One region of the Caulobacter sp. GW821-FHT09A05 genome, then DNA from elsewhere that is predicted to be linked to it. Evidence: riboswitches for the same ligand, from Rfam matches in the RefSeq annotation. Region 1 holds a riboswitch; the other holds the start of a gene.
The links. Region 1 has a riboswitch for cobalamin ahead of AC07NX_RS03650 (TonB-dependent receptor plug domain-containing protein). Riboswitches for the same ligand answer to the same signal wherever they lie in the genome.
Positions count from the first base shown of each region.

Region 1 (14,371 bases):
GTCGAAAGGCCCGCGTCTTAGACGTTGCCAAGAGGCAGCTCGAACAGCGCGCCTTCGAACGTCTCGGCGCCGCGGCCGATCTCGGCGATCGCCGCCGACATCCGGCCGGCCCGGCCCAGCGCCGCGTCGGCCAGGCTGACCAACAGTCGGTTCGGCGTGGCGTAGGGCGCGGCGGCGCGCAGGGCCTGGGCGATGTCGCGCTCGGACCGCTGGGGCGCGCGTTGGCAGGCGATGATGAAACCCGCCGCCGTCGAACGGCTGACCCCGGCCCAGCAGTGGACCAGCATCGGCCGGGCCGGGTCCCAGCCCGCGGCGAAGTCCAGCAGCCGGGCGACCCGGGCGGCGTCGGGAGCGATCAGACCCTCGCGGGGCTCGGTGATGTCGTGGAAGGCCAGGCGCAGGTGGGCGTCGTCGGCCTCCGACACGGGCCAAGCCTTGTCGTCGGTGGGCGACAGCAGGCTGATCAGGTGCGACGGCCGGTGCAGGGCCCGCGCCGTCTCGACCTGGCTGAGCGGGCAGACCAGCAGGGTCATGGCGCCGCCAGCAGCGCCGAGACGCCCAGCAGCACGCCCAGCTCGCAGGCCTGCTCGATCCCGCCCAGAACGTCGCCGGTGTGGCCGCCGATCAGTCGCCGGGCCGTCAGGGCTAGGGCCGCCGCCAGGACCGTCCCGACCGCCGCCCCGGCCAGGCCCGGCCAGCCCAGCAGCGCCAGCGGCCACAGGCCCAGCCCGGTGGCGATCAGCAGCTCGAAGGGGCGCACCCCGTCCGGCGCGGGCTTGTACTTGGCGTCGTCGCGGTCACTGACGTGACGGCCCAGCACCATGACCGCCACGGCGGCGACGCGGCCGGCGCCGTGGGCGGCGACCAGGGCCAGGGCGGCGGTCGCCAGGGGCAGGGTCGCCAGGGCGGCGACCTTGATCGCCAGCACCAGGCCCAGGGCCAGGACGCCGTAGGTCCCGATCCGGCTGTCCTTCATGATCTCCAGCCGCCGGGCCGGGGTCTGGCCGCCGCCCAGGCCGTCGGCGGTGTCGGCTAGGCCGTCCTCGTGGAAGCCGCCGGTCACCAGCACCCCCGACGCCACGGCCAGCAGGGCCGGCAGGACGCCGCTCCACAGCTGTCCGGCCGCCAGCAGCACGCCGGCCCCGACCGCGCCCACCAGGATCCCGACCAGGGGGAAGTAGCGGGCGGCGCGGGTGATCCAGTCGGGCTGGAAGTCGGCGAACGACGGGGCCGGCAGGCGGGTCAGGAACTGCACGGCGCAGAAGAACAGCTTCAGCTGACGCGGCATCGGCCCCGACCCGTCTAGCCGCCGGCCAGGACGTCGGCCAGGGCGGCGACGTCGGTCAGCAGGTTGGCGGCCGCCGCCAGCAGCGGGGCGGCCAGGGCCGCGCCGGTGCCTTCGCCCAGCCGCAGGTCCAGGTCCAGCAGCGGCCGGACGCCCAGGGCGGCCAGCATCGCCGGATGGCCGCGCTCGGCCGAGCCGTGGGCGAAGACGCAATAGTCCAGGGCGGCGGGGACCAGGCGGACGGCGGCCAGGGCCGCGGCCGTGCTGATGAAGCCGTCGACCAGCGCCACCCGCCGCATCGAGGCCGCGCCCAGCACCGCGCCGGCCATCATGGCGATCTCGCAGCCGCCGAACTGGGCCAGGACGTCCAGGGGCAGGGTCGCGTCCGAGCGCTGGGCGGCGCGGGCGATGGCGGCGCGCTTGCGGGCCAGGCCCTCGGCGTCGTGCCCCGTACCCAGGCCGACGCAGGCGTCGAGCGGGGCGGGGGCCAGGCGGTGCATGACCAGGGCGGCCGAGGCGGTGTTGCCGATGCCCATCTCGCCCAGGGCGATGACGTCCGCGCCGTCGGCGGCCGCCGCGCGGGCGATGTCGGCGCCCCTGAGCAGGGCCGCCAGGACCTGCTCCGGCGTCAGGGCCGGCTCGCGGGCGGCGTTGCGGGTTCCGCGGGCGATCTTGGCGGCGATCAGGTCGGGATGGTCGGGCAGGTCGGCGTCGACCCCGGCGTCGACCACGCGGACCCGGACGCCCGAGGCCCGGGCGAAGGCGCTGACGCTGGAGCGGCCCGACAGGAACAGCCCGACCATGGCGGCCGTGACGCTGGACGGATAGGCCGAGACGCCTTCCTGGGTCAGGCCATGGTCGCCGGCGAACACGTAGAGATCGGTGCGGGCGATGCGCGGGTCCGGCCGGTTCTGGATCAAGCCGATCCGCACCGCCAGGTCCTCGATCCGTCCCAGCGACCCCGGCGGCTTGGCCTTGCCGTCCAGCAGGGCCCGCAGGGTGGGTTCGAGCGTGGCGTCGACGGGCGTGATGGCGGCGGTGAGGGCGGGCAGGGTGGTCATGGCGAGATCCTGGATAGACGAGGCGGGGTCATCGGGCGAGCACGACGATCAGGCCGATCGCCAGCGGGATCAGCCAGAGCAGCAGGCAGGCCCGGCGGTAGACGGCGAGGCCGCGCGCCAGGTCGGCGGGGGTGGGGCGCGGTCCGTCACCGAAGGTCGGCCGGGCCGTCGGGAGGCCGTCATAGGCCGCGTCGCCGCCCAGCTGGACACCCAGGACGCCGGCCATGGCGGCCTCGGGCCAGCCGGCGTTGGGCGAGGCGTGGCGATGGGCGTCGCGCGCCATGGTCCGCCATCCGCTGGCCCGGTTGCCGGCGCCGGCCAGGGCGAGCAGCCCACCGGCCAGCCTGGCGGGGACCAGGTTCATCAGGTCGTCGGCGCGCGCCGCCGCCCAGCCGAACATCCGCCAGCGCTCTTCCCTGTGGCCGACCAGGCTGTCGGCGGTGTTGACGCTCTTGTAGACGAACAGGCCGGGCAGGCCGCCGACCAGCAGCCAGAAGGCCGGGGCGACGACGCCATCGTTGAAGCTCTCGGCTAGGCTCTCCAGGGCCGCGGCGGCCACGCCCTCGGCGTCGAGCAGGGCGGTGTCGCGGCCGACGATCATCGCCACCGCCGCGCGGGCGGCCGACAGGTCGCCGGCCTGAAGCGGCGCCAGGACGGCCGCGACATGGTCGTGCAGGCTACGCTGGGCCAGGCCGACGGTCGCGATCAGGGCGACCAGGGCCAGTCCCGGCAGGCTGGCGCCCAGCAGGCCCTGCACGGCGACGCCCAGCACGACGGAAGCGGCGACCAGCAATGCGACCAGGACCACGCCCAGCAGCCTGCGCCGCCGGTCGGACGCCGCCGCATGGTTCCAGCGTCGCTCCAGTCCCCCGATCAGCGTCGCCGGCCAGGCCACCGGGTGCCCGACCCGCCGGTTCAGCGCCGCCGGATAGTCCAGGACCGCCTCGAGCCCCAGGGCCAGGGCGACGACCCAGGGCCAGGGCGCCGTCTCAGTCATCCACGCGCCCGATCAGCTCGATCAGCGGGCCCCAGGAGCCGGAGACGATGGCGGCCTTCACACCATAGGCCCGCTCCAGCACGGCGGGGGTGAGGGCCTCCAGCGGCGCGGCGTCGGCGATCAGGGCGCCGTCCCTCAGCACCAGCACCCGGTCGGCCAGGCGCAGGGCCACGCCCAGGTCGTGCAGGGTCATGACCACGCCCTGGCCGGGCTCGGCCGCGAAGGCGCGCATCAGGTCGACGGCGTCCAGCTGGTGGCCGGGATCCAGCCCGGCCAGCGGCTCGTCGGCCAGAAGCCACGAAGGTTCGCCGGCCAGCACCCGGGCCAGCAGGGCGCGGGCCCGCTCGCCGCCCGACAGGGTGGTGACGTCGCGACGGGCCAGGCCGGTCATGCGGGTGCGGACCAGGGCGGCCTGGACGGCGGCGTGATCGGCGTCGCCGAGGCCGCGGGCCCCGCTGTGCGGGGTGCGCCCCAGGCCGACCAGCGTCGCGACATCGACCGCCCAGGCCACCTCCGGCGTCTGGGGCAGGAAGCCGATCCGGCGGGCGCGTTGGCGAGTTGCCAGGCCCAGGATCGGCTCGCCGTCCAGCGACACCCGGCCGGCGTCGGGCCGGCGCAAGCCGGCCAGGCAGGCCAGCAGGGTCGACTTGCCCGCGCCGTTGGGGCCGACGACGGCCGTGACCTCGCCGGGCCGGAACCGGGCGCTTACGCCGGCCAGGACGGGGCGGCCGCCCAGGGCGACGGTCAGGTTTTCGGCGACCAGGTCGTTCACGCCAGCCTCTTTCATCATGCCAGCCTCCGGCGCATCGAGATCAGCAGGGCCAGGAAGAACGGCCCGCCCACGGCGGCCATGGCCACGCCCAGGCGGACCTCGGCGGCCGAGGGCGTCAGCCGCACCAGGATGTCGGCGGCCAGCACCAGGGCCGCGCCGGCCACGGCGCTGGGGGCCAGCAGGGCGCCCGGCTGGTGGCCGACCAGCGGCCGCATCAGGTGCGGGGTGATCAGGCCGACAAAGCCGATCATGCCGGTCACCGCCACGCTGGCGCCGGACGCCAGGCCCACGCCGACGGCCAGCAGCACCCGGGTCAGGTTCAGGTCGATTCCAAGCGCCCTGGCCCCGGTCTCGCCCAGGGTCAGGGCGTTCAGCGCCCGGCCCAGCATCAGCATCAGGCCCGAGCCGACGGCGATGAAGGGCAGGGCCCGCCAGACGTCGTCGGCGCTACGGTCGGCCAGCGAGCCCAGCAGCCAGTTGATGATCTCCTGCGCCGCCCAGGGGCTGGGGGCCAGGCTCAGGGCCAGGGCGACCCCGGCGCTGGCCACGGTGTTGAGGATCACCCCGGCCAGGATGAAGGTGATGGTCCCGCCGGTCCCGCCCGCCAGGACCAGCATGACGGCCACCCCGACCACCGCCCCGATCATCGCCGCCGCGAACAGCAGCCAGGGCGTGGCCAGGCTCAGGCTCAGATACATGGTCGTCACCGCCCCCAGGGCGGCCATGGACGACACGCCCATCACGCCCGGATCGGCCAGGGGGTTGCGGGTGTAGCCCTGCATGACCGCCCCCGACAGCCCCAGGGCCGCGCCGACCGCGACGGCCAGGATCGTCCGCGGCAGCCGCAGCTCGAAGATGATCGCCCAGCGCGGGTCCTGGGCGGCCTGGGTCCAGGCGCTCCAGGGCACCCAGACCCGGCCGGCCATCAGGGACAGGCCGCTCAGGAGCAGGACCAGCAGGCCCAGGCCGCCCAGCAGCAGGAGGCGCCGGGTCATGCCGCGGCTCCCAGCACCTGCCGGCGGGCGGTGGCCAGGGCGGCGGCGGTGTCGACCAGGCCGGGGCCGCCGCAATAGAGCAGCCGTTCGGGGAACACCGCCCGGGTCATGCGCGGCGAGACGGCGGCCAGGGCCGGGTGGTTGAGGATCCGCTCGGCCCAGGTTGGGGCGTTGGGCGCGGCCTGGCCGGCCAGCAGCACCTCGGGCGGATCGTCCAGCAGGCGCTCGAGCGAGACGTTGCCCCATTTCCTGAGGCCATAGCGCTGGGCGACGTTCACGAAGCCGGCGCGGCGCATCATCTCGTCGACCAGGGTGCCATGACCGGCCGCGAAGCCGTTGGGCTGGAAGACCAGGGCGGTGATCGGGCGGGTTCCGGGACGCGGCGCGCCCCGGGCCATCGCCGCCTCGACCTGGACGATCAGCGCCTCGCCGCGCCCTGGGTGGCCGACGGCCCGCGCGATGCGCCGGATCTGCTCCTGGTTCTCGGCCCAGCTGTTGGGCACCTTGAACAGCTCGGTGCGGATGCCCAGCCGCGTCAGCGCCGCGCGGGTGGCCGGCGAGGAATGGGCGGCGGTCAGCACCACGTCGGGCCGCAGGGCGATCACCTCCTCGGCGCTCTCGTAGGTGATCGGATAGCCCAGGGCGAGCCTGGCGATGCTCGACTGCTGCGGGTCGCGGGCGTAGTGGCTGAGCGCCGCGACCTGCGAGCGGTCGGCCACGTGGACCAGCACCGCGTCCAGGCAGGGGTTCAGCGAGATCACGCGGGGCAGGGCCCGCGCGCCGGCCACGCCGCCCAGGAGGCCCGTCGCCAGCCCCGCGCCGACGGCCGCGCGGCGGCTGAGACCGGTCAAAACTCGACCCCGCGCTGGGCCTTGAAGCCCTGCTCGAACGGATGCTTGACCAGGGTCATCTCGGTGACCAGGTCGGCGATCTCCAGCAACTGCGGCTTGGCGTTGCGGCCGGTCAGGCAGACGTGCTTGTCGTTGGGACGGGCCTTCAGCACCGCCACCACCTCGTCGATGTCGAGATAGTCGTAGCGCAGGGCGATGTTGATCTCGTCCAGCAGCACGAAGTCCAGCTTGGGGTCGGCGATCATCTCCTGGGAGGTCCGCCAGGCGGCCTGGGCGGCGGCGATGTCGCGCTGGCGGTCCTGGGTGTCCCAGGTGAAGCCCTCGCCCATGACCTCGTAGCGCACCTGGTCGGGGAACTTGCTGAAGAACAGCCGCTCGCCGGTCTTCCACTTGCCCTTGATATATTGGACGACCCCGACCTTCAGGCCCCAGCCCAGGTGGCGGGCCACCATGCCGAAGCCGGCCGAGGACTTGCCCTTGCCGTCGCCGGTGTGGACCAGCAGCAGGCCCTTTTCGAGGGTCTTGGTCTGCATCATCGCGTCGCGCTCGGCCTTGAGGGCCTTCATCGCTTCGGCGTGCTTGGTGTCCAGGTCGTCGCTCATCTCAGGCTCTCCAGGGCGTTGGCGAGGCGGAGCCAGTCCGCGGGCGGGCCGGGCAGGCCAAAGCGGATCAACGTCTCGTCCCAGGGGAAAGGGCGGGTGAGGATCCCGGCGCGGGCCAGGACCTCGAAACGGCGCGGCGCGTCGGCGGCGCGCGCCAGGCGGAACAGCGTCGTTCCGCCGGCGATCTCGAACCCGGCCTGGCGCAGCAGGCCGTCCAGGCGGGCGGCGTCCTCGGCCAGGCGCAGGCGGGTCCGCGCCGCCCAGTCGAGGTCGGCATAGGCCGCCAGGCCGATGGCGATCGCCGGACCCGAGACGGGCCAGTCGCCCAGCGCCTGGCGGACGCGGGCGGCCAGGGCGGGCTCGGCGACCAGGAAGCCCAGCCGCGCGCCGGCCAGGCCGTGGAACTTGCCGAACGAGCGCAGGACCATCAGCCGCTGGTGGCCCGGCGCGCCGGCCAGGGGGGCGACGGAGCGCGTCGGATCGACGTCGACGAACGCCTCGTCCACCAGCAGCGGACCGTCGGCCAGGTCGAGGACCTGGCCGGGCGACAGGACGCGGCCGCTGGGATTGTCCGGATTGACCAGGATCCGCAGGTCGGCCGCCGGATCGCCCGGGTCGACGACCTCCGCCCCCGCCGCCCGCCAGGCGTCGGCGTGGCCGCCATAGGTCCGGGCCGGGATCGCAATCCGTCTCGCGCTCAACAGGCGCGGCAGCCAGCGGATCAGCGCCTCGCTGCCGGCCGCCGCGACCACCCGCGCCGGATCGGCGACGCCGAACGTCGCGGCGGCCGCCGTCTCCAGCGCCCGCAGGGACCGTGGATCGGGCAGGCGCGACCAGGCCTCCGGCGCAAGGGCCGGGACGGGATAGGGCCAGGGATTGATCCCCGTCGACAGGTCCAGCCACGGCGTCGGCGCGTCCGGCCAGGCCGCCCGCGCCGCGCCGAGGCGTCCGCCGTGGCCGAGGAAGGCCGCCGGCGTCGCCATGGCTAGAACCTCGCCCGCACGCCGGCGAAGGCGCCGCGGCCCAGGGTCCCGTAGCGGTAGAGGGTCTCGTACTGCTGGTCGAACAGGTTCTCGACCCGGCCGTACAGCTCGAACGTGTCGTTGATCGGGTAGGCGATCCGCACGTCGGTCAGCACATAGCTCTTCAGCCGCCGGGTGTTGGCGGCGTTGTCGAAGCTGTGGCCGACATACTGCATCGTCACCCCGGCGGTCAGGCCGTTGGGAAGGCTGAGTTCGGCGTCCGCCGAGGCGGTCTCGCCGGCCCTGCGCGCCAGGTCCTTGCCGTAGTTTGACCCGGCCGACCGGTTGACCGCGTCCATGTTGGTGTAGTTGGCCGACAGGGTGAGCCTCGAGTTGACCTCGAAGCTGCCTTCCACCTCGACGCCGTCGGCCCGGGTCTTGGCCGTGTTGGCGTAGCCGCCGAAGTTGGGCGGGGTGTTGTTGGACAGGAAGTCGATCTGGTTCTTGGTGTCGCGGTTGAAATAGGTGATCGACCCGCGCAGGCGGCCGTCCAGGACGCTGTGCTCGACGCCGACGTCCCAGCTCTTGGCTTCTTCCGGCTTCAGGCCGGTGTTCCCGTAGTCGCTGTACAGCTGGTACAGCGACGGCGCCTTGAAGCCCTCGCCGTAGTTGGCGCGGAACACGGTCGCGCCGCCGTTCGGGCTCCAGGTCGCGCCGGCCTGGAAGGTGGTGGCGCCGCCGAAGGTGTCGTGATCGTCGTGGCGGACGCCGCCGGTCAGGGTCAGGCCCTCGGCGGGCTTGGCCTGCAGTTGGCCGTAGACGCTGTCCATGCCGGCGGCGTGGCGGTCGGGCGTCGGGTTCGGGTCGAAGCTGGATGGGGCGGCGGTGCGGAACCACGACCGCTGGGTCGAGGCCCCGAACACCGCGCGCCAGACCGGATTGATCGTCCAGGTCCCCTGGTATTCCAGGCTGCTGTCGGTGCCCTTGGCGTCGAAGGTCTTGGTCGGGCTCTGGCTGGGATCGTAGTTGTCGCGGTCGGTCTGGGTGTAGGCGTAGCCGATGCGGCTGTTGAGAGCGCCGTCGAAGTTCGACAGGCGGGCGCCCAGATAGCTGACCAGTTCCTTGGTCTTGCCGTATTCGGCCGTGTCGGCGAACGAGAACAGCGGGGCGGGGAAGCCGTCGAATTCGTTGCGCCCGGCGGCGTAGGACAGGCGGGCGTCCAGGCTGGCCCCGTCGGTGACGTTCAGGTCCAGGCGGCCGCTGACGGCGGTGTTGTGGTAGCCGTCCTTCTCCTTGCCGCCCATGGCCTCGTCGAAATTGGAGACGCCGGCCGTGGTGTAGGAACCGGCCGCCAGGCGCCAGCCGCCCCAGTCGCCGCCGGCCCCGACGCCGACGCGGGCGTAGGCCGTGGCCCGCGAGCCGCCCTCGACCGTGGCGTCGCCCGACAGCGGGCCGTCCGGGGTCTTGGTGATCATGCTGACCACCCCGCCGATGGCCTGGCTGCCCCACAGGGTCGACTGCGGGCCGCGCAGCACCTCGATGCGGTCGACGTCGCCGGCCAGCAGGGTGGCGAAGTTGTAGCCGCCGCCGGTCGCCGACGGGTCGTTCAGCTTGACGCCGTCGATCAGCACGGCGGTCTGGTCGCTCTCGGCGCCGCGGATGCGCACCTGGGTTGAACCGCCGACTCCGCCGTTGCGGGTGACGGTGACGCCGGGCGTGCGCGACAGCAGGTCGGAAACCACCACCACCTGGCGCTGGCGCAGGGTCTGCGCGGTGATCACGGTCATGCTGACCGGGACCTGCGACAGCTTGTCGGCGGCGCGGCCGGCGGTGACGACCACCTGGTCGACGGCGTTGGCCTCGTCGAGCGGTTCGGCGGCCTGGGCGAGGCCCGGCGTGGCGAGCAAGGGAAGGGCGAGGGCGGGAAGGGCGGCCATCAGGGCCAGGGCGGAAATCGAGCGCATGTTGATCCTCCGTGCGCGGCAACGAAGGCTGGCCCGGGGATCCGGGCCGGCCTGACGATGTCGCCTCGGGGGAAACAACCCCATCGTACGGCGCACCCCGGCCGGACGAAGGACGACCGCGACGGGCAGGTCTCCTGGCTCGCGGGTCATCACCGATGCGCGTCGCCTTCCCAATCGTTCTCTTGGAGAGAAAACGGTCAGTGGCTTCGTGACGCGCGGGCTCGCCGCTTACAGTTGCGGGGGCAGCCCGGGTTTCGCACCCGAGTTCCCTTTTCATCCTCTTTCGAGGAACCTGTCGCGAGAGCTGCACTATATGCTGCGCCGCACACGGTCAATCTGACTGGCGATCTGGAGGCCATCTTGCCGTTGACCCTCGTTCTGGGCGGAGCCCGATCCGGCAAGAGCGCCTTCGCCCAGGGCGCGGCCGAGGCCCTGGCCGCGGAAACCGGGGGCCGGCTGGTCATGGTCGCCACGGCCCAGGCCTTCGATTCGGAGATGGCCGAGCGCATCGCGCGCCACCAAAAGGACCGTGGCCCGGCCTGGACGACCCTGGAGGCGCCGCTCGATATCGCCAGTGCGTTGGAGGCGCTGGGCGCGAACGACGTGGTCGTGGTCGATTGCCTGACGCTGTGGCTGTCGAACCTGATGCTGGACGAGCGGGACCTGGCGACGGCGGCCGCCGGACTGGTCGAGGCGGCCGAACGGTTTCCCGGAGCCTTGTGGCTGGTGTCCAACGAGGTCGGGTTCGGCATCGTGCCGGACAACGCCCTGGCCCGGCGGTTCCGCGACGAGGCCGGGCGGCTGCACCAGGCCCTGGCCCAGGCCGCCGACGCGGTGACCCTGGTGGTGGCCGGGCTGACCTTGCGCCTGAAGTAGGCCGTTGCCGGCGACGGCGATCTGAGGGTCGGTCCGCCTGCAAGGCGTCCTCGTCCTTCGACAAGCTCAGGATGAGGACGAATTCAGCGACGGTTCAGTAGAAATCCTCATCCTGAGCCTGTCGAAGGATGAGGCCGCCGCCGTCGCAGGCCAACAAGCTTGAGTCTTCCCAACCGGACAGCCGTGCCGCAAGGGCGGAACGGACGGCGGCTATGGGGACAGACGCCGCCCAATCCCCGTCGCTGGCGCTATAAACTCCAACCCTTTCAACGCCTTGAAGAAAAAGCAGCGTCACGAACGCGCCAGTCCTCAAACCTCGCGCACAATCAGAGCTGTCTCCATCGCAGGGGAGGGCTCTTGGTACCGGCCCAAGCAGGCGATGGGGATGGAACCGAGCGGGGCCGCCTGGGCCTGGCGATCGGATCGCGGCGGGCGGCGGGGCTCAGAAGGTCCCAAGGTCCGGCGCGGGCGATGGCGGGACAGTCGGGTTGACGGGGCCGGAAAGTTCAAACCGGCCTGTTCCAGGATCAGTCGGAGTCGCCGACGGCCCCTTCCGGGCGACCTGATCCTGCCCGTCCGAGGGGGAACGTCGATCGGGATGAAACAAGCCCTCAGTCGCCGTCCCTCGAGACAAACGGTTCCGCGGAGCGGTCAGGTCTAGCCGAAACGCACACACTAAAACCCACGGTCATCCGGGCCAGGCCCGGACCGCTCCGCGCCTCCCCAGCCCCCTCGCCAGCGAAAGCCCGAGGTCGGACAGCCGTGTCCGTAGTCGATTGTCGGGAAGAAACGGGATTGAGCGTCGATATCCCAGGCCTAAGATACTGGATAACAACCGCCGCCCGCACGGACGGGCGGCGCTCCGGGAGGACGCCATGAACGCCTTTGCCCCCATCGCCGCTTCGGAAACGCCCGACTATGCGGGCCTGACGGTGACGTCCGCCGGCCCGGTGCTCGGGGCCGAGATCTCGGGCGTCGATCTTCGCCAGCCTCTGGGCCCGGAAATCGTGGCGGCGATCCGGACGGCGCTGCTGCGCCACAAGGTGGTGTTCTTCCGCGACCAGGACATCAGCCACGAGGACCACGTCCGTTTCGGCCAGTATTTCGGGGGCTTGGAAGGGCATCCTGTCACCGCCCACGTGCCGGGCTTTCCGGAGATCCTGCACATCGAGGCCGCCGACGGCATGAAGCTGCGCGAGGAGATCGTGCCGATCGTCCGCGTCGCCAACAAGTGGCACACCGACGTCACCTTCCGGCCCGCGCCATCGATGGGCGGGGTGCTGCGCATGCGCCAGATGCCGCCGCTGGGCGGCGACACCCTGTTCGCCGACACCGCCGCCATCTATCGCGACCTGCCCGACGCGCTGAAGGAGCGCATCGCCGGCCTGAAGGCCGAGCACGACATCCTGCAGAGCTACGGCTATCGGGTGGACGAGGCCAAGCGCCAGGAGTTGCGGGCGGCCCATCCGGTCCAGGCCCATCCGGTGGTCCGCACCCATCCGGAGACCGGCGACAAGCACCTGTTCGTCAACAAGGTCTTCACGACGCGGATCCTGGGCCTGGCCGAGGACGAGGGGGCCCGGCTGCTGGCCGACCTGCTGGACCGGGTGAAGACCCCCGAATACCAGGTCCGCTTCCGCTGGACGCCCAACGCCATCGTCTTCTGGGACAATCGCGCCACCCAGCACTACGCCATCCTCGACTACTGGCCGCAGGAGCGCGTCGTCGAGCGGGTGACGATCCAGGGCGACGCGCCGTTTTGATCTATTATCCGCTCATCCCGGCGAATGCCGGGACCCAGATGGAATGGCTTTGAGGCTGGGCCAAAAGCGCTGAGCTTTGTCCAATCAGCCGCACCGCTATGGGATCTGGGTCCCGGCATTCGCCGGGGTGAGCAGATTGAATTAAACCTTTGAAGTTTTTGCTGAAACGCGCCGCTCCATCAGCAGCAGGCTGAGCATCACCAGGAAGGCGAAAACCAGCAGGGCGCCGGCCAGCTGGTGGGCCTTGTCCCATTCCAGGGCCTCGACCAGGCGGTAGATCTCGATCGACAGCACCTCGGTCTGGCCCGGAATGCCGCCGCCCAGCATCATCACCACGCCGAACTCGCCGACCGTGTGGGCGAAGACCAGCAGGGCGGCGACGGCGTAGCCGGGCAGGGCCAGGGGCAGGGCCACCCTGACGAACGCCGCCCAGGGCGAGGCGCCCAGGGTGGCGGCGGCCTCCAGCGGCTCGTCGCCCACGGCGATGAAGGCGTTGCGCAGCGGCTGGACGGCGAAAGGAAGGGAATAGACCAGCGAGCCGATCACCAGGCCCTCGAAGGTGAAGGCCAGGGTCCGGACCCCGAACGGGTGCAGCAGCGAGATCAACGGGCTCTGCGGGCCCAGGGCGATCAGCAGGTAGAAGCCCAGGGCGGTCGGCGGCAGGACGATCGGCAGGGCCACCAGGGCCCCGACCGGCGCCTTCCAGCGCGACCGCCCCCGCGCCAGCCACCAGGCCAGGGGGGTGGACAGCACCAGCAGCAGGAGGGTGGTCACGCCCGCCAGCCGGGCTGTCAGCCATGCGACCTCCAGCATGGTTACGGGGCCTGGAGCTTGATGGACGGCGGGCGGTTTGGCATGGCTCTGGTTCCGGCCCTTCAGTCCGCGAGGGCGCTCGGTTATGTAGACAAATTACATAACGAGATTTCCGGCCCAGGTCACCTTCGTCACGAGGTTTTCCATGTCCACCGACGGTGATCTGAGCGCGTCCCTGGTCCTGCGTCGCGGGGGCCTGGCGCGGGTGGGCCTGGAGCGCATCGCCCTGATCGAGGCGATCGGCGGCCTGGGCTCGATCAGCGCCGCCGCCCGACAGTTGGGTCTCAGCTACAAGGGCGCCTGGGACGGGGTCCAGGCGCTGAACAACCTGTTCGACGCGCCGCTCGTGGTCGCCAACGCCGGCGGCAAGACCGGCGGGGCGGCGGTCGTCACGCCGCGCGGCTTGGCGGTGATCCGGGCCTTCCGCGAGGTCGAGCGCGAGATCGGCGCGGCCCTGTCGCGACTGGAGGCGGGCCTGGAGGCGTCCGAGGCGGGCCTGGGCGACCTGTTCTGGAGCCTGGGCCTGCGCACCAGCGCCCGCAACGCCCTGCGCGGGACCGTTGCGGCGATCGAGGACGGCGAGGTCACCGCCCGGGTCGCGATCGACCTGGGCGAGGGCGTGGAGATCGCCTCGATCATTACCCGCCGCAGCCGCGAGGAACTGGGCCTGGCGGTCGGCAAGCCGGTGATCGCCCTGATCAAGTCGAGCTTCGTGGTCTTGTCCGAAGGTCCTGTCGAAGATGGGATCAATCGCCTGGCCGGCGTCGTGGTCGACCGCGAGGACGGGCGCGAGGTCAGCGAAATCCGCCTGGGCCTTTCGGCGGGCAAGACCCTGGTCGCGACCGTGCCGGCCTCCGCCTCGCCGCCGGCCGTCGGCGACCGCGCGGTCGCGTCCGTCGCGCCGTCCAATGTCATCCTCGCCGTCGAATAGGCGGTTGTCAGTGCACCGTCGCCCGCTCGGGCGCCGGCGGAGAGGCCTGCTCTTCACGCAGGCGAGCGGGCAGGGGGTAGCCGTCGACCCGCAGGGCCGCGTTCAGGGCGCGGGCGAGCACCATGGTCGGCTGGGAATCGACCAGGAGCGGCTCGAGCAGGGCTTCGCCCGCCGCCGTGGCGGTTCCCGCCAGCCCGCAGGACACCATCAGCCGCTGCTCGTCGGTCGAGATGCCGCCGCAGGCCGGGCATTCGACCTGGATCGGCCGGCGCAGGCTGGCCTCCACCGATTGCATCCAGGCGACGAACAGCCCTCCGGTCCGGTTGGAGGCGCGAAAGGCCAGGGCCTGGGCGACCAGGCGGGTAGGGTGCTCGCCCGCCGATCTCAGCGCCGCCCATTGGCGCATGGCGCTCAGGAGCAGCCTTTCGCCGACGGTCGGCCCGGAAGTCCAGCGCAGCGCAAGGGGATCGGGGGTCATGGCGGCCTCTCGGGCGGGCGT
Region 1 is NZ_JBWKPX010000003.1:41,795-56,165, forward strand. It holds gene AC07NX_RS03600 (hypothetical protein) at 1-21, shown strand, start outside; gene AC07NX_RS03605 (tyrosine phosphatase family protein) at 18-533, opposite strand; gene cobS (adenosylcobinamide-GDP ribazoletransferase) at 530-1,288, opposite strand; gene cobT (nicotinate-nucleotide--dimethylbenzimidazole phosphoribosyltransferase) at 1,303-2,346, opposite strand; gene cbiB (adenosylcobinamide-phosphate synthase CbiB) at 2,375-3,343, opposite strand; gene AC07NX_RS03625 (ABC transporter ATP-binding protein) at 3,336-4,133, opposite strand; gene AC07NX_RS03630 (FecCD family ABC transporter permease) at 4,130-5,110, opposite strand; gene AC07NX_RS03635 (ABC transporter substrate-binding protein) at 5,107-5,961, opposite strand; gene cobO (cob(I)yrinic acid a,c-diamide adenosyltransferase) at 5,958-6,563, opposite strand; gene cobD (threonine-phosphate decarboxylase CobD) at 6,560-7,546, opposite strand; gene AC07NX_RS03650 (TonB-dependent receptor plug domain-containing protein) at 7,549-9,489, opposite strand; cobalamin riboswitch at 9,597-9,800, opposite strand; gene cobU (bifunctional adenosylcobinamide kinase/adenosylcobinamide-phosphate guanylyltransferase) at 9,850-10,365, shown strand; gene AC07NX_RS03660 (TauD/TfdA dioxygenase family protein) at 11,241-12,128, shown strand; gene modB (molybdate ABC transporter permease subunit) at 12,270-12,941, opposite strand; gene AC07NX_RS03670 (TOBE domain-containing protein) at 13,087-13,872, shown strand; gene AC07NX_RS03675 (hypothetical protein) at 13,880-14,350, opposite strand.

Region 2 (14,371 bases), on a different contig from region 1:
ATTTCCGAAACGGTTTGTTTCGATCATTTCCATTTCAGATCGCAAGGCAAGAGGCCATCTTCTCCTCAACAGAGACGGCCCCACCCCTCCTTCCTCGGGGCCTCGGTCTCCAGGAGACAGACGATGATCGACGTCAGAACCTTCGACAGCCTGGGCGGCGCCAACCACGGTTGGCTGGACGCCAAGCATCACTTCTCGTTCGCCGACTACCATGACCCTTCGCGCGTCCACCACGGCGCCCTGCGGGTCTGGAACGACGACACCATCGCGGCCGGCACGGGCTTCCCGCCCCACCCGCACGCCGACATGGAAATCATCACCTATGTCCGCGAAGGCGCGATCACCCACCAGGACAGCCTGGGCAACAAGGGGCGCACCGAGGCGGGCGACGTCCAGGTGATGAGCGCCGGCACCGGCATCCGCCACTCGGAATACAATCTGGAAAGCACCGCGACCAAGATCTTCCAGATCTGGATCATCCCGAACAAGCGCGGCGAAGGTCCCGCCTGGGGCGCCAAGCCTTTCCCCAAGGGCGACCGCAGCGGCAAGTTCGTGGCCCTGGCCAGCGGCTTCGAGGGCGACACCGACGCCCTGCCGATCCGCACCGACGCCCGGGTCCTGGGCGCGACGCTGAAGGCCGGCGAGACCACGGAGTACGCGATCGGCGCCGACCGCAAGGGCTATCTGGTGCCCTCGACCGGCAAGGTCGAGGTCAACGGCGTGGCTTTGAACACCCGCGACGGCGCGGCCATTCAAGACGAGGCCGTGATCCGCGTGAAAGCGTTGGAAGACGCCGAACTGGTGCTCGTCGACGCCGCCTAGCCGATCCATCCCTGGGGACGGGCGCTTGCACCCGTCCCCAGCCTGACCCCAAACCCAGACCATCAAGGAGGCCGCCATGGCCAAGGTTCTTGTCCTCTACTATTCCGCCTACGGCCACATCGAGGCGATGGCCAACGCCGTGGCCGAAGGCGCCCGCGCCGCCGGCGCGACCGTCGACGTCAAGCGCGTGCCGGAACTGGTGCCGCAGGAGATCGCGGTGAAGTCGCACTACAAGCTGGACCAGGCCGCGCCGGTCGCCACGATCGCCGAGCTGGAAAACTACGACGCCATCATCGTCGGCGTCGGCACCCGCTTTGGACGCATGGCCTCGCAGATGGCCAACTTCCTCGACCAAGCCGGAGGCCTGTGGGCCCGCGGCGCGCTGAACGGCAAGGTTGGCGGGGCCTTCACCTCCTCGGCCACCCAGCACGGCGGCAACGAGACCACCCTGTTCTCGATCATCACCAACCTGCTGCATTTCGGCATGACCATCGTCGGCCTGCCCTACAGCCACCAGGGCCAGATGACCCTGGAGGAGATCACCGGCGGCGCGCCCTACGGCGCCACCACCATCGCCGGCGGCGACGGCAGCCGCCAGCCCAGCGAGCTGGAGCTGGCCGGCGCCCGTCACCAGGGCGAGCTGGTCGCCCGGACGGCGGCCAAGCTGTTCGGCTAGCGCGGGGCGCCTTGCGCGCCTCGAACTCTCCCCAGACCCGCGCCGCGGCCGGCCGGTTGGCTCCTCCCCGTGGAGCCAGCCGGCTTTCCGCATGGGCGGCGCTCGCGCCGCGCTAACCAAAGGCCATGCGAAAGCGCTACCTGAGGCGGTGTTTTTCTGCCTTCATGCTGGAAACGGCTCGGGCGCCGCGGGGTGCGAACGGGCCTGGTCGCGGGGAGTGTGGACATGTCGCTGCTCGACTGGCTGCTCAATCCAACGGGGCTGACGCCCCACGGCTTCTGCCTGAGCTGGGCGCCGGGGCTGGTGGCCCTGCACGCCGGATCCGACGTGGTCATCGGCCTGGCCTACCTGTCGATCCCCTTGGCCATAGCCGCCTTCGTCAAGATGCGGCCCGACATCAAGTACAGCTGGGTGGCCTATCTGTTCGTGGCCTTCATCCTGGCCTGCGGGACGACTCACCTGATGGCTATCCTCACCCTCTGGGTCCCCGCCTACGGGATCGAGGGGGTGATCAAGCTGGTCACCGCGATCCTGTCTATCGCCACGGCGGCCCTGCTGTGGCCGCTGCTGCCCAAGATCGCCGCCCTGCCGTCCGCCGCCGAGCTGGAACGCCGGGTCGAGGAGCGCACGGCCGAGCTGGCGCGGGTGGTCGAGGAGCAGCAGGTCACCCTGGCCCAGCGCGACCTGCTGCTGCGCGAGGTCTATCACCGGGTGAAGAACAACCTCCAGATGGTCGACGGCCTGCTGGTCATGCAGTCGCGCCAGATCACCGATCCCGACGCCCGCAAGGCGCTGCGTGGCCTGCGCGACCGGATCTTCGCCCTGGGACTGGTGCACCAGCAGCTGATGAGCTCCAGCGACCTGAAGACCTTCGACATCGCCCCCTTCCTCAGCGAACTGTCCGGCAACATCGTCGACGGCGGGGCCGGCGGCGGGGTGGCCCTGTCGGTCGAGGCCATCCCGCTGGACGTCGACCTGGATTTCGCCATTCCGCTGGGGCTGCTGGTCAACGAGCTGGTCACCAATTCGCTCAAGCACGCCTTCCCGGACGGCGGGGGCGAGATCGAGGTCAATCTCAGCCGGGCCGACGGCGGCGACCTGCTGCTGGTCGTGGCCGACAACGGCAAGGGCTACGACGGCGAGCCGCCCAGGCCGGGCGGCCCGAAAGTCGCGTTGGGCTCGACGATCATCAAGGGACTGGTCGCGCAGATGGAGGGAACGATCATGGTCGAAAGCAAGCCGGGCCTGACCCGCAGCGAGATTCGCGTCGCGGCGCCCCAGACGGTTCCACCGGCGCTTCCCATGGCGGGGCCGATGGCCGGGCAGGTGGCCGCATGAACGCCCTGACCCTTCGGAAATCCACGGTGCTGGTCGTCGATGACGAATTCCTGATCGCCGAGGGCCTGTGCCTGCAGGTCGAGGACATGGACATGGCCGTCTGCGGCACGGCCACCAACGCCGACGAGGCCGTGGCCCTGGCCATGATGCACCGGCCGGAGGTGGTGCTGATGGACATGCGGCTGCGCGGCGAGAAGGACGGCGTCGACGCCGCCCTGGCCATCCACGCGGAGGTCGGCTCGAAGGTGATCTTCATCACCGGTTCGCGCGAGCAGTCGACCATCGCCCGGATCTACGAGGACCATCCCGCCGGCGTGCTGTTCAAGCCCGTGTCGGACCGCCAGCTGCGCATGGCGATCGCCACGGCGCTGGAGGAATGACGATCACGGCGCCCGGCGTTCGGACGGACGCTGCGAGGGTCACCCCGTCCGCGTCATCTTGAAGATGCCCTGGGCGTTCGAGCTGTCGAACCGCAGGTCCAGCCTTTCCGTCCCGTCGGCGTCCACGAACCGGTCGCGCGAGATGAACTCGTGGAACGAGCCGGGCACGGTCAGGGTCACCTCGCTCCCGGCGGCTTTGGCGTCGGCGACGAACACCCGCTCGACCGGCTGGGCCTTGAAGGCGGTCTGGCGCACACGGCCCGAGGCCGAGACCTCGACGGCGTCCTTGACCGGCCGGCCCAGCGCCTTCTGGCCCTCGGCCACGGCTTCGACGTCGATCACCCGGTCGGTGGCGTGGTTGAAGGCCTGGCCCTCGGTGGCGATCCAGGCGGCCTCGGCCGACTCGGCCAGCAAGGCCCTGTAGTGCTCCAGCCGCAGGGCGCCGTGGGTGCGCGCGAAGGCGGCGATGACCTGGGGCAGGGCGGCGCGGGCCGCGTCCAGGTCGCAGCTTCCCTCGCTGGCGAAGGCGGCCAGGGCGCGCTGGGCCTCAACGCCCAGGGCGTCGGCGGTGGAGTCGAACACCGCGTGGGCGATCACCTGGAACGCCGGCGAAAAGCGCTCGACATGCAGCTCGCTGACGAAGAACTGCGGGATCGCCTCGGGCCGGTCCAGGTGGGCGTAGGCCCGGCCGGTCATCTTCAGCCGGTCCAGCGGATAGAGGTCGGCCACGGCGTAGCCCAGCGGCTCGAGGATCCGCGCGAAGGCCAGGTGGCCGCCGGGCAGGGCGCCGGTCGGGCCGTCACCGAAATGGATCGTGCGCAGGGCGCCGTGGTCGAACAGCACCTTGTGGCCCGCCGCCCGGCGTTCGGACACATAGGCCGCGCCCAGCGGCACGCGGCCCATGATGTCGTGGAACAACGCCGCGTTCAGCGCCATGGCGAAGACCGCGCGCGAGACCGGGCCGTCGGCCTCGGCCACCAGGGGCGGGGCGATGTCCAGCACGTCGAGGATCGCGGCGGCGGCCTTCTGGCCGACGACCGAGGCGACGAGGGTGGAAAGGTGGCTCATGGGGTGGTCCAGTGATGGGCTTGAGCGATTGAAACCGTTGTCATCCCGGGAGCCTCGCAGAGGCTGTCGGGGACCCAGGGGACTGGGCTGAGGCCTTGCGGTTCACCTGGGTCCCCGACAAGCGCTGCGCGCTTTCGGGGATGACAACGGTGGTGGAAAACAAGGGACTTACACGTCGAACGTGACCCCCTGGGCCAGGGGCAGGGTGGTCCCGTAGTTCACGGTGTTGGTGGCGCGGCGCATGTAGGCCTTCCAGCTGTCGGAACCCGCTTCGCGGCCGCCGCCGGTCTCTTTCTCGCCGCCGAACGCCCCGCCGATCTCGGCGCCCGAGGGACCGATATTGACGTTGGCGATGCCGCAGTCGCTGCCCTCGGCCGACACGAACAGCTCGGCCTCGCGGACATTGAGCGTGAAGATCGACGACGACAGGCCCTGGGCCACGTCGTTCTGGGCGGCGATGGCCTCGGCCAGCTCGGCGTAGCGCATCACGTAGAGGATGGGCGCGAAGGTCTCGTATTTGACGATGCCGGCCTGGTGGTCGATCTCGACCAGGGCCGGGGCGACATAGTAGGCGTCCGGCCCGGCGACCTCGACGCGGTCGCCGCCCACCACCCGGCCGCCGGCGGCCCGGGCCGCCTCCAGCGCCGACCGCATGGCCTCGAACGCGGCCTCGTCGATCAGCGGGCCGACCAGCACGCCGGCCGCGCGCGGGTCGCCGACCGGCACGCTGGGATAGGCGCTCTTCAGCCGCCCGACGAAGGCGTCGTAGACGCTGTCGTGCACGAACAGCCGCCGCAGGGTGGTGCAGCGCTGGCCGGCCGTGCCCATGGCCGCGAAGGCGACGCCGCGCAGGGCCAGGTCGAGGTCCGCCGACGGGGCGACGATGGCGGCGTTGTTGCCGCCCAGCTCCAGCAGGGCGCGGGCGAAGCGGGCGGCCAGCTTCGGGCCAACCTGCCGGCCCATGGCCGTCGAGCCGGTGGCCGAGACCAGCGGGACCTTCGGGTGGTCGACCAGGGCCTCGCCCACCGCGCGGCCGCCGATCAGCAGGGTCGACAGGCCGGCCGGGGCGTCCGGGCCGAAGCGGGCGGCGGCGCGCTCGAACAGGGCCTGGACCGCCAGGGCGACCAGCGGGGTCTTCTCGGACGGCTTCCACACGACGCTGTCGCCACAGACGAAGGCCAGGGCCGCGTTCCACGACCAGACGGCGACCGGGAAGTTGAAGGCGCTGATCACGCCCACCACGCCCAGCGGGTGCCAGGTCTCCATCATCCGGTGCGACGGCCGCTCGGTGGCCAGGGTCAGGCCGAACAGCTGGCGCGACAGGCCCACGGCGTAGTCGCAGATGTCGATCATCTCCTGCACCTCGCCCAGGCCCTCGGAGACCACCTTGCCGGCCTCCAGGGTGACCAGGGCGGCCAGGTCGGTCTTGGCGGCGCGCAGCTCCTCGCCCAGCAGGCGCACCAGCTCGCCACGGCGCGGGGCGGGGACCTTGCGCCAGGCGAGGTAGGCCTCGTGGGCGGCGTCGATGGCGGCGACGGCCTGGTCGGGGGTGTGTTCGGACAGCTGGGCCACCACCTCGCCGGTGACCGGCGAGCGCGCGGCCAGGGTCCCGCCGTCGAGGGCGGCGGTCACGCCGAGGCGCTGCAGGATGGCGCGGGCTTCGGCGATGGCGGAGGGCAGGGTGGTCATGGGCAGTCCTGGAACTCTTTTTCGATCCGCTCATCCCGGCGAATGCCGGGACCCAGATCCTTTAGCGGTGTGTCGGGTTGGATTGGCTCAGAGTTCGAGGAACCCGCCTCAAAGCCATTCCATCTGAGTCCCGGCATTCGCCGGGATGAGCGGTGGTAAGGGGAATGCTCATGATTTCAAAGCCGATCCCAGCCGAACCGCAGCCGACCCCGTCCCGAACACCGCCGCCACCGCCGCGCTGTAGTCCTGGATCAGCCGGGGCGTGAACCGGTCGTAGGCGTCCTGGAAGGCCCGGCCCAGGCCGTGCTCGCCGCTGAAGCTGGCGCCGAAGCCGTCGACAGCCAGGGTCAGCACCGCCTCGCGCAGGGCCGCGCGGCGGTCCTTGTCGGCGGGGCCGACCAGGTTGAAGTGCACCCCGCCGTCGGCCACGTGGCCGAAGTCGCACAGGGCGTAGTCGGGGAAGTCGGCCTCCAGCATCAGCACGGCCTCGCGGCGGAAGCGGGCCAGGTCGCGGCGGCGGAAGCTCAGGTCGAAGCCCACCACCGGCCCGCTGGCCCGCAGGCCCTCCGACAGCGCATGGCGCAGGGCCCACATCCTTTCCACAGGGCCGAACAGCGCGTCGACCAGCAGGCCGTCGTCGCGCTCCAGCAGCTCGGCCGCGATCTGCTGCAACACCTCGTCCAGCGAGGCCTCGCCCTCGCGCGGGGCCCAGGTCCGGGTCAGCTCGACCAGGACGGCGTAGTCCGGCATGCCGCCGGCGAACGGGTTGCTCAGCGACGGCACGTGGTCGATGGCCCGGGTCATGGCGGCCTTCGACAGGCCCTCGAAGGCGGTCAGGGTCGATCCTGCCTCGACCTCGAAGGCCTGCAGCAGCGGCAGGACCGCGTCGATGTCGCGGGGGACCAGCAGGGCGGCGGCCGTCTGGCGCGGGCGCTGGTGAACCTCGACGGTGACTTGCGTGATGATCCCGAACGCCCCGCAGCCGCCGACGAACAGCTGGCGCAGGGCGACGGCGGCGTTGTCCTTGCGCAGGCCGTGCGACAGGGTCAGGGTCGTGCCCGCCGCGTCGGCCAGCACCACCTCCAGCCCCAGGACGTGGCGGCGCATGTCGCCGTAGCGCAGGAACCGCGCCCCGCCGGTGTTGGTGGCCGCCATGCCGCCCAGGGTGGGATCGGCGCCCAGGTCGATGGGCAGGAACAGGCCGTGCGGCTCTAGCGCCGCGTTCAGGGCCGACAGCCGCACGCCCGCGCCGACGGTCGCCGTGCGGTCGGCCGCGTCGATCTCCAGCGGGGCGGTCAGGCGGTCCAGCGACAGCACGATCTGCGTCCCGCTGGCGTCCGGCGTCGAGCCCTCGGCCAGGCCAGTATTGGCGCCTTGCGGCGTGAAGGTCAGGCCGTGGCGCACGCAGTAGCCGACGACGGCCGAGACCTGGGCCGTCGTGGCCGGGCGGACGACCGCCGCGGCCGATCCGCCGGCGTAGCGGGCCGGGGTCTCGTAGGCGGCGCGCCCGGCCGGGTCGAGGATCAGGCCGCCGGGGCCGACCAGGGCGGCCAGGGCGTCTTGGTGAACTTGGTCCAGCACGGGCGGGGCAAACTCCAGGGGCGGCCATCATCTTCGCCGTTCCGTCGAATCCTAGTGGCAAGATCGTCGGTTTGACGGCAGGATTTCGGCGAAACGCCGAGTTGAGCCTTCATAATGCCGTTAGACGCCATCGACGAAAAGCTGATCGCCGCCCTGCGGGAGAACGGCCGGGCCTCGACCGCCGACCTGGCCCGGCGAGTCGGCCGTTCGCGCACCACGGTGCAGAGCCGGATCGAGCGGCTGGAGCGCGACGGGGTGATCGTCGGCTACGCCGCCCGCCTGGCGCCGGACCACGCCCACGGGGCGGTGCGGGTGCACGTGATGATCAAGATCGGCCCCAAGGAGGCCCGCGCCGTCGAGGCGGCCCTGCGCGCCATCCCGCAGGTGCGGCTGCTGCACTCGGTCAGCGGCGACTACGACATGATCGCCATCGCCGCCACCGCCACGGTCGCCGAGATGGACCAGGTGCTGGACCGGATCGGCCACGTGGCCGGGGTGGAGCGCACGACCTCGTCGATCATCCTGTCGACCAAGTTCGACCGCTGATCCCGCCGGTTCGAACGGATCTAGTCGGACCGCAGCCGCGCGTGAACGTCCCGGTAGGCCGCGGCGATCAGGGCGTTCAGCGCGACGGCGTCGACCGGCCGGCCCCAGCGGATCTTCACGTGCCGCATGCGCTTGCCCGCGCCCTCCAGCAGGCCGGAGGGATCGTCCAGCGCGGCCCCGTGGAAGAAGCCAAGGTTCACATGGGCGCTGAGCGCGTCGACATAGGCGAACGCCGCGTCGCCCGCGCACGCGGTGGGATGTCCGTCGTGCAGCCGTTCGCGCACATCGGGCCCGCAGGCGCGCAGGCTGTCGAACCACGGCTGGGCTAGGCGCCGCAGGTCGTGCTCGGGCGCGGCGAACCAGGCGTCGACCCCGGGGTCCCTCCGCACGGCGCCGGCAAGTCGGAAGAGGTCCGTCATCCGACCAGAATGCCAGCGCCGCCCGGGCTTGTCGAAACCCCGGCGACGCCTCCGCCCGCCAAGCCGTCTCCGGCCCGACGCGCGGAGATCTTCGCCGCCGTCAGGCCGCGCCGACGGCCCGGCGGACGGTCCGGGCGGCCTCGACCATGTTGGCCAGGGCGGCCTTCGTCTCGGGCCATTTGCGGGTCTTCAGGCCGCAGTCGGGGTTGACCCACAGCTGGCCGGCCGACAGCTGGGCCTGGGCCGCCTTCAGCAGGTCGGTCATCGCCTCGACCGACGGCACGCGCGGCGAGTGGATGTCGTAGACTCCGGGGCCGATCTGCGCCGGATAGGCATAGGCTTCGAAGGCGTCCAGCAACTCCATCTTCGAGCGGGCGGTCTCGATGGAGATGACGTCGGCGTCCATCGCCCCGATGGCGGCGATGATGTCGTTGAACTCCGAATAGCACATGTGGGTGTGGATCTGGGTGTGGTCGGCCACGCTCGAGGCCGCCAGGCGGAAGCACTCGACCGCCCAGTCCAGATAGGCCGCCCAGTCGCCCCGGCGCAGGGGCAGGCCTTCGCGCAGCGCCGCCTCGTCGATCTGGATCACCTTGGCGCCGGCCGCCTCCAGATCGACCACCTCGTCGCGAACGGCCAGGGCGATCTGGCGGCAGGCCAGCGAGCGCGGAATGTCGTCGCGCACGAACGACCAGTTGAGGATGGTCACCGGTCCGGTCAGCATGCCCTTCATCGGCCTGTCGGTCAGAGACTGGGCGTAGGCCCACCAGTCCACGGTCATCGGGGCCGGCCGCGAGACGTCGCCGAACAGGATCGGCGGGCGCACGCAGCGCGAGCCGTAGGACTGCACCCAGCCGTGCCGAGTGAAGGCGAAGCCCGCCAGCTGCTCGCCGAAATACTGCACCATGTCGTTGCGCTCGAACTCGCCGTGCACCAGCACGTCCAGGCCGACTTCCTCCTGCCAGGCCACGGCGCGGGCGGTCTCGGCGCGCAGGAAGGCGGCGTAGTCGGCGTCGCTCAACTGGCCCTTGCCATGGGCCGAGCGCGCCTGGCGCACCGCCTCGGTCTGCGGGAACGAACCGATGGTGGTGGTGGGGAAGGCCGGCAGGTCGAGGCGCGGGATCTGCACCGCCTGCCGACGGCCGAACGGCGAGCGGCGGCGGGCCATGGCCGGGGTCGTGGCGGCCAGCCGCGCGGCCACCGCCGGGTCGTGAATCCGAGGCGAGGCGCGCCGAGCCGCCGCCGCCGCGGCGCTGGCGGCCAGTTGGGGCGCGACCCTGGCCCGGCCCTCGTTCAGCGCCGTGGCCAGGACCACCAGTTCCTCGATCTTCTGGACGCCGAAGGCCAGCCACTGGCGGATTTCCGGATCGATCGCCGTCTCCAGGTCCAGGTCGATCGGCGCATGCAGCAGCGAGCAGGACGGGGCCAGGACCACCCGGTCGCCGCCGCGGCGGGAAACGATCGGCTCCAGGCGATCGAGCAGGGCTGGCAGGTCGGCTCGCCAGACATTGCGGCCGTCGACCACGCCCAGCGACAACACCAGGCTTTCGCGCGCGTTCCCCAGGACGGCCTCGAGCTCCTCCGGCGCGCGGGCCAGGTCGATATGGACGCCGTCGACCGGCAGGTTGACCGCCGTGGCCAGGTTGTCGCCGTAGCCGCCGAAATAGCTGGTCAGCATCAGGCGCAGGCCGGGCGTGGCGTGGGCCAGGGCGCCGTAGGCGCGGCGCAGTTCGGCGCGCTCGAAGTCGGTCAGGTTCAGCGCCAGGCAGGGCTCGTCGACCTGCACCCAGTCGGCGCCGGCCTGCTGGAGCTTGGCCAGGACCTCGGCATAGACCGGGACAAGGGCGGGCAGCAGCGACAGCGGCGAGAAGCCCTCGTCCCTGGTCTTGGCCAGCTTGAGGAAGGTGACCGGGCCCAGCAGCACCGGGCGGGTGTGGACGCCCAGCGCCCTCGCCTCAAGAAACTCGTCGACGGGTTTGGTGGAGGACAGGGCGAAGGCCTGGTCGCGCGACACCTCCGGGGCCAGGTAGTGGTAGTTGGTGTCGAACCACTTGGTCATCTCCAGGGCCGGCAGGCCGTGGCCTTGGCCATGGGCGTGACCATGGGCGCAGGCGTCCTCCGCGGCGGCGCCCTGCGTCCCGCGGGCCATGGCGAAGTAGGCGGCGGTGTCGATCGGGCCGCCCGTCCAGCCGTAGATCGCCGGGATGGCGCCGACCATCACGCTGGTGTCCAGCACGTGGTCGTACAGCGAGAAGTCGTTGCTGGGCACATGGGTCACGCCCAGGGCGGCCTGACGGGTCCAGGCCGCGGCGCGCAGGGCCGCGGCCGTGGCCAACAGTGCCTGGGCGTCGGTCTTGCCGGCCCAATGGTCCTCGAGCGCGAACTTCAGTTCGCGGCGCGGGCCGATGCGGGGAAAGCCCAGGGTGGCGACGGTGACGGTCATCTTCAAAAAGCCTCTGCCGGTATGAGGGCGGAGGCTGATCGGGGACGCGCGCGGCCGCGCGCACGGCACAGGGTCCGGTCACGCCTTTGCATGCGACCAGACCGGGCACCCCGCCGGAGGACGTTATCTGTCGGGGCAGGTCTCCTGGCTCACGGGTCAGCGCCCCTGTCCTGGCCTTCCCGACACGCCACCGATCCAGCTTCGGCGCGTCAGTGACACGTATTGGACAGCGGCTCGCCGCTCACAGTTGCGGGGGCAGCGCCGGATTCGGGGTTTCACGCCCTCACCGACTTCCCTCTTAGCTCCGGGCGCGCGAACGCCCGCAGACCACGACCCGCCTAGAAGGCCCGCGTTCCCGTCCGGCGTCAAGATGGATATAAGGATATCTTTATATGACTTCGGGAACGGGCGGCGGCCCTAACAAAATGTCGCACCTGTCCATCCTTAAACCTCGGGGAAACGATGCTTGGCCTAAGGCTTTGCTTCGGTTTGGGGGCTTCCTGTGTGAGTGGGGGAAGCGGGGAGGGCGTCTTGCGGAAACCAAAGGATCTCGACGCCGCCGTCCTGGGCGCGCGCAAGCCTTGGCTGGGCTACGCCAATCTCCGCCTCGAAGCCGCGGTCTTCCTGCTGGTGGCCGTGTCGTTCGCCGCCGTGCTGGGCAAGAGCGCCATCACCAGCCAGACGCTGGTTCTGTCGCCGGAGGCGGGACGGTTCGTGGCTTACAGCTATTCCGACTCGGAGGGCGGCGGTCGCTCGATCGTGTCCGTCGATCCGCGCAGGCCCCTGTCCTGGTCGTGCGACATCCGCCAGGGCGCGGCCTATCCCTATTGCGGCTACGGCCTGCAGCTGGACCTGGGGCGCGAGGACAAGGGCCTGGACTTGTCGCGCTTCCAGACCGTCACCTTGCGCTTTTCGTACCGGGGGGCGAGCGACCACCTGAGGCTCGCCCTCAAGGCCTCGCCGGACCCCGCCGTGCGGGGCAGGCTGAAGGGCGAGCTGGCGCCCCTGGCCGTCGAGATCCCGGTGGTCCAGGGCCGCAACGAGGTCCGCCTGCCGCTGAGCCAGCTGGCCACCGAGGAATGGTGGGCGGCCAGCCGCGGTCTTTCGGCGGATGAGGCCGCGCCCAACCTCAAGGCGATCCATTCGGTCGCCATCGCCACCAGCAATCCGGAGCCGGGCCGGATCACGGTGTCGGTCGACGGCCTGACGTTCGAGGGCTCGTACCTGTCGACCGAGGCCTTCTACCTGGTGATCCTGGGCGTCTGGCTGGTGCTGTCGGCGGGCTTCCTGGTTCTGCGCTTCCTGCGCATTCGTCGCGACTACGAGGCGCGCCAGCGCCGCCAGACGGAGGAGGCCCGGCTGCTGGCCGACGCCCACGCCGCCGCCGAGGCCGCCAGCAGCGCCAAGTCGCGGTTCCTGGGCAATATGAGCCACGAGCTGCGCACGCCGCTCAACGCCATCATCGGCTACGCCTACTGGCTGGAACGCACCGCCCTGGACGCCAGGCAACGGGCGGCGGTCAAGACGGTGCAGGCCAGCGGCGAACACCTGCTGGCCGTGATCAGCGACATCCTGGACGTGGCCAAGATCGAGGCCGGCAAGTTCGAGCTGCTGGCCGCGCCCTTCGACCTGCACGACTGCGTGACGGGTGTGGGCGAGATGTTCCGGCTGCCGGCGCGGGACAAGGGCCTGGACTTTGCCGTCAGCCTCGACCCGGACGTGCCGCGCCGGATCGCGGCGGACGAAAAGCGGGTCCGGCAAGTCCTGATCAACCTGATCGGCAATGCGATCAAGTTCACGGCCGACGGCGGGGTCCGCCTGCGGGTCAGCGTGGTCGGCCCCGTGGGGGAAACGGCCCGCCTGCGCTTCCTCGTCGATGATACCGGTGTCGGCATCAAGCCGAGCCAGCTGGAAAGCATTTTCCGCCCCTTCGAGCAGGTGGGGGACACGACCGGGCGTCACGAAGGCACGGGCCTGGGCCTGAGCATCAGCCAGCAGATCGTGGCGTTGATGCAGGGCGAGATCCGCGTCGAGAGCACCCCGGGCCAGGGCAGCCGCTTCACGGTCGAGATGGCGTTTCCGGTCGTCGAACCCGAAGCCGAGGCGGACCCGCCGGCGACGCCGCGGCTGCGGCGTTCGAGGTCGGCATAGGGGCCTTCTCCCAGGACGGCCCTCATCCGGGAAGGCGTGCAGCATTCGTCCGAACCAGGTGAGCCGCACCGCGCAAGGCGACCATCGGTCGCCGGATTGACTTGCCTATAACCTGTGTGCCATACAGTGTATGTCACACACCAAGTGGCGCACACCATGCGACATACACCATGCCAGCGGACGCCGACATTTTTGAAACCCTGCGCCAGGAGCTTCGGCGTGGGACGCTGATCCTGGCGGTCCTGGCCCAGCTTCAGGTCGAACGCTACGGCTACAGCCTGCGCCAGGCCCTGGCCGAGGTGGGGTTGGAGATCGACGAGGGCGCGCTCTATCCGATGCTGCGCCGCCTGGAGAGCCAGGGGCTGCTGACCAGCGAGTGGCGCGAGGAAGACAAGCGCCGCAAGCGCTTCTACCGCCTGTCGCCCGAGGGCGAGGGCGTGCTGGCCCGCCTGTCCGCCGAGTGGCGGGCGATGAACGACACCCTGCAAAACCTGATCCGATGAGGGAGGCCGTGACCATGGACCTGCTCGATCGCTACCTGGCCGCCGTCGCGGCCCTGCTGCCCAAGGCCCAGCGCGAGGACATCGTCGCCGAGCTGCGCGACATCCTGCTGAACCGGCTGGAGGAGAAGGAGGCCGAACTGGGCCGGCCCCTGGACGACAAGGAACGCGAGGCCGTCCTGCGGGCCTTCGGCCATCCCATCGCTGTCGCCGGGCGCTATGGCGCGTCGCGGACGCTGATCGGGCCCGAGCTCTACCCGTTCTACATGTTCGCGGTGAAAGGCCTGCTGGTCCTGGCGGCGGCCGTCACGGCCATTCCCCTGGTCATCTCGATCATCATCGGCGGCGAGGACGCCGCGGGCGGGCTGGCGCGTTTCCTGTCCGGCTTCCTGGCCACGGCCATGACCCTGATCGGCGCCGCGACGATCCTGGCGGCCGGGATCGAGCGGGGCTGGATCCCGGTCGGCGACCTGCTGGACTGGAAGGTCGCCGACCTGCCGAACCTGGGGCGGCCGGCCCGCAAGGCTAAGACCCGCTTCGAGGCCGCGTTCGAACTGGGCATCCTGCTGCTGTTCATCGTCTGGTGGACGGGGCTCGTCCAGGCGCCCTGGTCGCCGGTCGTGGGGCAGCACGGCGTTCTCCTGGCGGGCGCACCGATCTGGACGACGCTGCACCTGCCGATCCTGGCCCTGGCGGTGCTGCAGGCGACCGGGTGCCTGGTGACCCTGGTCCGCCCCGACGCGGTCCGGGCCAGGGCC
Region 2 is NZ_JBWKPX010000012.1:107,721-122,091, forward strand. It holds gene AC07NX_RS13570 (pirin family protein) at 124-822, shown strand; gene wrbA (NAD(P)H:quinone oxidoreductase) at 899-1,498, shown strand; gene AC07NX_RS13580 (sensor histidine kinase) at 1,724-2,836, shown strand; gene AC07NX_RS13585 (response regulator) at 2,833-3,216, shown strand; gene AC07NX_RS13590 (2-oxoadipate dioxygenase/decarboxylase family protein) at 3,256-4,284, opposite strand; gene amaB (L-piperidine-6-carboxylate dehydrogenase) at 4,453-5,973, opposite strand; gene AC07NX_RS13600 (FAD-binding oxidoreductase) at 6,142-7,554, opposite strand; gene AC07NX_RS13605 (Lrp/AsnC family transcriptional regulator) at 7,669-8,100, shown strand; gene AC07NX_RS13610 (DUF1801 domain-containing protein) at 8,121-8,519, opposite strand; gene metE (5-methyltetrahydropteroyltriglutamate--homocysteine S-methyltransferase) at 8,620-10,962, opposite strand; cobalamin riboswitch at 11,080-11,309, opposite strand; gene AC07NX_RS13620 (sensor histidine kinase) at 11,494-13,113, shown strand; gene AC07NX_RS13625 (PadR family transcriptional regulator) at 13,284-13,616, shown strand; gene AC07NX_RS13630 (HAAS signaling domain-containing protein) at 13,631-14,371, shown strand, end outside.
Region 2: it holds a riboswitch for cobalamin, as region 1 does, so the genes downstream of both, metE (5-methyltetrahydropteroyltriglutamate--homocysteine S-methyltransferase) here and AC07NX_RS03650 (TonB-dependent receptor plug domain-containing protein) in region 1, are expected to answer to the same signal.